2 regions of the Leptothrix mechoopdaensis genome follow, and region 1 is predicted to be linked to the other one. Evidence: riboswitches for the same ligand, from Rfam matches in the RefSeq annotation. Region 1 holds a riboswitch; the other holds the start of a gene.

Region 1 (3,379 bases):
TCGGTCGTCAAGCGCCGCATCGACGAGATGGCCGAGCGCATCGAGGCCGACACCGGCCGCAAGCCCGGCAAGAAGCAGCGCAAGGACATGAAGGACCAGGCCCAGCTCGAACTGCTGCCGCAGGCGTTCACCAAGCAGCTCGGCCTGCCGGTCTGGATCGCCCCCGAGCAGGGCCTGCTGATGATCGACGCGGCCAGCACGGCCCGCGCCGACGAGGTCATCACGCTGTTGACCAAGGGCCTGGCGGGCTTCTCGATCGAGCCGATCCACACGGCGCTGTCGCCGTCGACCGTGATGGCCGGCTGGCTGCTGGCGGGCGCGGCGCGGCCCGGCGAGACCGAACTGCCGGAAGCCGCGATCGAGCCGCCGGCCGTCTTCACGGTCGACCGCGACTGCGAGCTGAAGGCGCCCGACGAGTCCAAGGCGGTCGTGCGCTACGCCCGTCACCCGCTCGACACCGACGAGGTGCGCAGCCACATCGAGCAGGGCAAGCGCCCGACCCGCCTGGCGCTGACCTGGAACGGCCGCGTGTCCTTCGTGCTGACCGACCAGATGGTGCTCAAGAAGATCGAGTTCCTCGACGGCGTCTACGAAGGCCAGCCGCCGGGCAACCACCGCGATGCCGACGAGGCCTTCGACGCCGATGCGGCGATTGCCACCGGCGAGCTGATCCAGCTGATCCCCGACCTGCTCGATGCCCTCGGCGGCGAGCAGCAGCCGGGCATGCTCGTGCCGACCGAGCCGGTCGCGACGACCGCACCACGCGCGGTCACCACACCCGCCGGCAACGAGCCGCCGCCCTGGGAATGAACCCGCGCCGAGGTCGGGTCCGGGCCTGACAAGCCCGGAAGGCGTCGGCTACACTGGCCGCCGCCAGGAGAGAGCCGCTGGCCTGCAGGTCCGATCAACACGGGCCCTTCCGCAGGTTGAGGCAGCCGCCGAAGGCGCAGAGACCGGCCGAGCAAGCCGGCCTCGAACGCTCAGGCAAAAGGACTGGCACACGTCTGCGCAACAGACGTCACCTCACTGGAGAGAGACCGCCACGGCCCACGGCCGGCAGGCGGTCCACCGAAGGGGCAAGCGGCGTGGTGGCCCAACCACCGAGCCGTCAATCTCTCAGGTAAAGCGGACAGCGAGGGCACACCCGGCGACCGACAGGTCGGCGGGTCCGGATGGCGCCCCATCCAACGCCCTCGGAGCCTCAGATGTCCGCTGACACGCCCTCTTCTGCCTCTGCCCTGCTGCAGACCCCGCTGCACGACCTGCACCTCGAACTCGGGGCCCGCATGGTCCCCTTCGCCGGCTACGCGATGCCGGTCAACTACCCCGCCGGCATCCTGGCCGAGCACCGCCAGTGCCGCGAGTCGGCCGCGCTGTTCGATGTCTCGCACATGGGCCAGCTGCGGCTGGTCGGCGATGACGCCGCCCGCGCGCTCGAGAGCCTCGTGCCGGTCGACGTCGTCGACCTGGGCGTCGGCCGCCAGCGCTACGGCTTCTTCACCAATCCGTCGGGCGGGCTGCTCGATGACCTGATGATCACGCGCCGCGCCGACGACCTGTTCCTGGTCGTCAACGCCGGCTGCAAGGACGCCGACACGCGCCACCTGATCACGCACATCGGCCACCGCTGCCAGGTCATCCCGATGCCCGAACGCGCGCTGCTGGCGCTGCAGGGTCCGAAGGCGGTCGACGCGCTGGCGCGCATCAACGCGGGCGTCGCCTCGCTGACCTTCATGACCGGCGGCCACTACGCGCTGGCCGGGGCCGACTGCTACGTGACCCGCTCGGGCTACACCGGCGAGGACGGCTTCGAGATCTCGGTGCCAGCCAGCCACGCCATCGCGCTGGCCCGCACGCTGCTGGCCCAGCCGGAGGTCGCGCCGGCCGGCCTGGGCGCCCGCGACACGCTGCGGCTGGAGGCCGGCCTGTGCCTCTACGGCCACGACATCCACGCCGCCACCTCGCCGATCGAGGCCGGCCTCACCTGGGCGATCCAGAAGGTGCGCCGCCCCGGTGGCGCGCGTGCCGGTGGCTACCCCGGCGCCTCGGTCATCGAGGGCCAGCTGACGCAGGGCGCGACGCACAAGCGCGTCGGCCTGGTCGGCCTGGAACGTGCCCCCGTGCGTGAAGGCGCCACGCTGCATGATGCCCACGGCCACAAGCTCGGCACGGTCACCAGCGGCACCACCGGACCGACCGTCAACCAGCCGATCGCGATGGCCTACGTCGCCACCAACCACGCGGCACCTGGCAACACGCTCTACGCCGAAGTCCGCGGCAAGCGCCTGCCGATGAAGGTGACCCCGCTGCCGTTCGCGCCGCACCGATACTTCCGGGGTTGAGCGACGCCCGGGCGGGCCGTCGCTCGGCCCGTTCGCCTCACCCTCCAGACATCCTCGCCATCTGTTTCCAGGAGCCCTACATGCCTCTCCAGTTCACTTCCGACCATGAATGGATCGATGCCGCCGACGCCAGCGCGGCCGTGGTCGGCATCACCGTGCACGCGCAGGACGCGCTCGGTGACGTGGTCTTCGTCGACCTGCCCGCCGTGGGCGCCACCTTCGCCAAGGGCGAGGTCGCCGGGGTCGTCGAATCGGTCAAGGCCGCCGCCGACCTGTACGCGCCGGTCAGCGGCGAGATCGTCGCCGTCAACGAGGCGCTGCGCGACGACCCGTCGCTGGCCAACAGCGATCCGCTGGCCTCGGGCTGGTTCTTCAAGGTCAAGCTGAGCAACCCGGCCGAACTCGCCGACCTGCTCGACCAGACCGGCTACGACGCGCTGCTCAAGACGCTCTGACGCGCCCGCGTCATGACGCTCTCACGCGCCTGACGCCGACCCGGACCGCCCCGCCCTTGCGGCGCGGTCCGGCCGCACCTCCTTTCATCGCCGCCACCATGCCCGCCCAGCATCCCCACGCCGCACCGGTCAGCCTGACCGCGCTCGAGAACCCCACCGAATTCACCGCCCGCCACATCGGCCCCGATGCCACCGACGAGCAGCACATGCTGTCGGTCATCGGCAGCGCCAGCCGGGCCGCCCTGATCGACGCCATCGTGCCCGCCAGCATCCGCCGCGCCGCCGCGATGGACCTGCCGCCCGCCGCGACCGAAGCTGCCGCGCTGGCCGAGCTGAAGGCGCTGGCCGGCCGCAACCGCGTGCTGCGCAGCTTCATCGGCCAGGGTTACCACGGCACCCACACGCCCGGCGTCATCCTGCGCAACATCCTCGAGAACCCGGCCTGGTACACCGCCTACACGCCCTATCAGGCGGAGATCAGCCAGGGCCGGCTGGAGGCGCTGGTCAACTTCCAGACCCTGGTCTGCGACCTGACCGGCATGGCGATCGCCAACGCGTCGATGCTCGACGAGGCCACCGCCG
Region 2 (3,379 bases), 1.5 Mb from region 1:
GCTGGAGACCGGCATCTACCAGCAGACGCTGTTCCAGCAGGACTGGGTCTGCCTGGCCAGCCCCACCCACCCGCGCCTGGCGCGGCGCCGCCGGCTCAACCTCGACCTCTACCAGGCGGTGCCGCACGTGACGATCGCCGCCGGCACCGGCGCGCACCTGCTCGATGCGGCACTGGCGCGCTCAGGCGTGGAGCGGACGGTGCAGCTGGAGCTGCCGAGCTTTCTGGGCCTGGCGCCCATCATCTCGGCCACCGACCTGCTGGTGACGCTGCCGCGCCAGATCGGCGAGACGCTGGCCGCACTCGGCGGCCTGAGCGTGTTTGCCTGCCCGGTGCCGGTCGAGACCTTCCAGGTCCGCCAGCACTGGCACGCGCGTTACCACCAGGACGCCGGCAATCAGTGGCTGCGCGGCGTCATGCGGGCGCTGTTCAGCGCCTGACCCGCGCCCTTGCCCGACGTCGATGCCGGCAGGCCGGTGAACGCGAAGTCGATCTCCGGCGCCAGCCCGCTGACGATGCGCGCGATGCTCTTGCCCGACCCGCAGGAATGGGTCCAGCCCAGCGTGCCGTGGCCGGTGTTGAGGAACAGGTTGTCGATCTTCGAGCGGCCGATGATCGGCACGTTCGACGGCGTGGCCGGCCGCAGACCGGTCCAGAACTGGGCCTGCTCGGCATCGCCCGCGCCGGGGAACAGCTCCTCGGTGCGGCGCACGATGGCCTCGCAGCGCACCCGGTTCAGGTCGCGGTCATAGCCGTTGAGCTCGGCCGTGCCGGCGATGCGCAGGCGGTCGCCCAGGCGCGAGAACACCAGCTTGTATTCGTCGTCGGTCAGCGAGACCTGGTGGGCCATCGAGGCGTCCTTGACCGGCATCGTCACCGAGTAGCCCTTGGCCGGGTAGATCGGCAGGCGGATGCCCAGCGGCGCGGCCATCAGCGGGCTCAGGCTGCCCATCGCCAGCACGTAGGCGTCGCCGCGCACGCGCTGGAAGCGGCCGTCGGCATCGGTCGCCTCGACATGGTCGATGCGGCCGCCGACCTCGCGCAGCGCCGTCACCGTGTGGCTCATCAGGAAGGTCACGCCGTCGGCGATGCAGCGCGCGACGAGCTCGCGGGCGAACTGGTTCGCGTCGCCCGACTCGTCCTCGGCGGTGTAGGTCGCACCGGCGAGCTGCGGCCGGATGTGGCGCAGCGCTGGTTCGAGCCGCACGGCCTCGTCGGCCGAGATCACGCGCCGGTCGCAGCCCAGGTCACGCATCTGCGCGGCCGGTGCCTCGGCGCCGTCGAACTCCTTCTGGCTCGTGTAGAAGTGCAGGATGCCCTGCGTGCGCTGGTCATAGCGGATGCCGGTGTCGCGCCGCAGTGCCTGCAGCGTGTCGCGGCTGTAGGTGCCCAGACGCACGATCTGCTCGATGTTGTGGCGCGTGCGGGCCGGCGTGCATTCGCGCAGGAACTGCAGGCCCCACAGCCATTGCCGCATGTCGGCACGGATGCGAAACAGCAGCGGCGCGTCTTCCTGGCCCAGCCACTTCAGCACCTTCAGCGGCGCACTCGGGTTGGCCCAGGGTTCGGCATGGCTGACGGAGATCTGCCCGCCATTGGCGAAGCTGGTCTCGGCCGCCGCCGTGGCCTGGCGGTCGATGACGGTGACGTCGTGGCCTTGCTGGCGCAGGAAATAGGCCGAGGTCACGCCGAGCAGGCCGGCGCCGAGGACGATGACTTTCATGGAGCACCCCACAGGACAGATGCGCCCGGCGCCTGGCCGGACGGTGTGCCGCTCCCCCTGTCCTCGATACCTGAGAGATTCAGCCCCCGGCATCGCCCGGGGCCTTGCTCCTTCGGTGCGTCACGTCGGTGACGGCTCTCCAGACGGCGTTGGTGGTGTGCAGTACGGGACCTGAGCGTTCATGGGAGTTTGCGCCTTCGGTGGCCGGACAGGTCCGGCACTCTCCTGCAGGGCGTTGCCGCCTTCACCCGTTGCGACCGGCCTTTCCGGCCGATGCGGGGTGTTGGCGACACCGCACGGGCGGAATGTAGGGTGGACCGGTTCTGGCGTCCAATGCATTGGATGATGGTTGAGCATGAGGCCAATGCATCAATCTTCAGGACGCCATCGCACGCCACGACGTGCGCCGGGCCATTGCCCGGCTCGGGCCTTGTTTCTATGCTTCGCGCCATGTCGACATGCTCCACCCGGGTCGCCGCGAAGTGCCTGGCCGTCACCTGGGCCTGCGCGCTGCCCTGGGCCGCGCAGGCCTTGCAGTGTCCGGAGATGCCGAAGCAGGCCTCGCGTGATGCGGAGGTCGAGGTGCGGGTCGGCGTGCGCTTGCTGGGCGATGCGAAGGGGCCGGAACTGGAGGCGCGGGCGCGCCAGCTGACGACCGACCTGATGGGGCGCCTGCCGCGCGCCGACCGGGTCTATCTGGAGCAGATGCTGTTTGCCGCCTATTGCAGCGCCGTGCGCGACAACGCGGCACTGACCGAGGGCGAGCGCGAAGCTCGGGTGCTGGCCTATCGGCGGGAGATGCAGAAGGCGCTGGGCGACGGCGCCGTGCCGGCCGCCGTCGATCCGCGCGACAAGGCACGCGCCGAACTCGCACGGCTGCCGGTGCCCTACACGGGCGCGGCGTTCCACCGGGCCATCCGGGACGGTGACCTGAAGGTGGTGCGCCTGTTCATCGCCGCCGGCATGGACCTGGAGGTCCGCAACCCCGACACCTGGCGCCCCTTGCAGGCGGCGGTGTTCCATGAGCAATGGGCCGTGGTCGATGCCCTGATCGATGCCGGTGCGGCACCGGCCGGCGGTGCCCTGGCGCAGCTGGGCGCCCGTGGCGACCTGGCGCGTGTCAAGCGTCTGCTGGCCCGCCGGCCCGCCAAGGAGGAGATCGACGCCGCCTGGGTGCTGGCCGCGTCCTATGCGCAGACGGAGGCTGCCCAGCTGATGCGCGAACGTGGCGCCGACCCGGTACGGCTCGGGCCGCAGGCCGTGCTGCGCGTGGCCGTGCGCAACGGGGAAGACGCCGAATCGCTGCGGGCGCTGGAGGTGCTGGCCGCCCAGGGCGTGCCGATCGACCAGGCCGACGATGACGGCTGGACGCCGCTGATGCAGGCGGTGACCCGGGGCAAGCCCCGCGTCGTCGCGACGCTGCTGCGCCTGGGCGCCGACCCGAACAAGGTTTGCCCGTGCAGCGGCTACGGCGATGGCCTGATGACGCCGCTGCTGCTGGCGTCGATGCAGGACGCCGACGACGTCATCGCGCCGCTGCTGGACGCCGGTGCGCGCCCCGACGCCACCAACGCGCGCGGCCGCAGCGCGCTGCACCTGATGCTGGACAAGGGCACCCGCACGCCGGCACCGGTGCTGCTGCTGCTGGACCGTGGCG

The links. Region 1 has a riboswitch for glycine ahead of gcvT (glycine cleavage system aminomethyltransferase GcvT). Riboswitches for the same ligand answer to the same signal wherever they lie in the genome.
Region 2: linked by a shared signal. The riboswitch ahead of ACWA7K_RS05395 (D-amino acid dehydrogenase) and the one ahead of gcvT (glycine cleavage system aminomethyltransferase GcvT) in region 1 are both predicted to bind glycine.

What each region holds. Positions count from the first base shown of each region.
Region 1 is NZ_CM132699.1:2,717,039-2,720,417, forward strand. Features, by position in the region: gene ACWA7K_RS11850 (recombination-associated protein RdgC) at 1-810, shown strand, start outside; glycine riboswitch at 865-1,006, shown strand; glycine riboswitch at 1,017-1,143, shown strand; gene gcvT (glycine cleavage system aminomethyltransferase GcvT) at 1,206-2,342, shown strand; gene gcvH (glycine cleavage system protein GcvH) at 2,423-2,797, shown strand; gene gcvP (aminomethyl-transferring glycine dehydrogenase) at 2,896-3,379, shown strand, end outside.
Region 2 is NZ_CM132699.1:1,188,141-1,191,519, reverse strand. Features, by position in the region: gene ACWA7K_RS05400 (LysR family transcriptional regulator) at 1-439, shown strand, start outside; gene ACWA7K_RS05395 (D-amino acid dehydrogenase) at 397-1,722, opposite strand; glycine riboswitch at 1,770-1,875, opposite strand; gene ACWA7K_RS05390 (ankyrin repeat domain-containing protein) at 2,173-3,379, shown strand, end outside.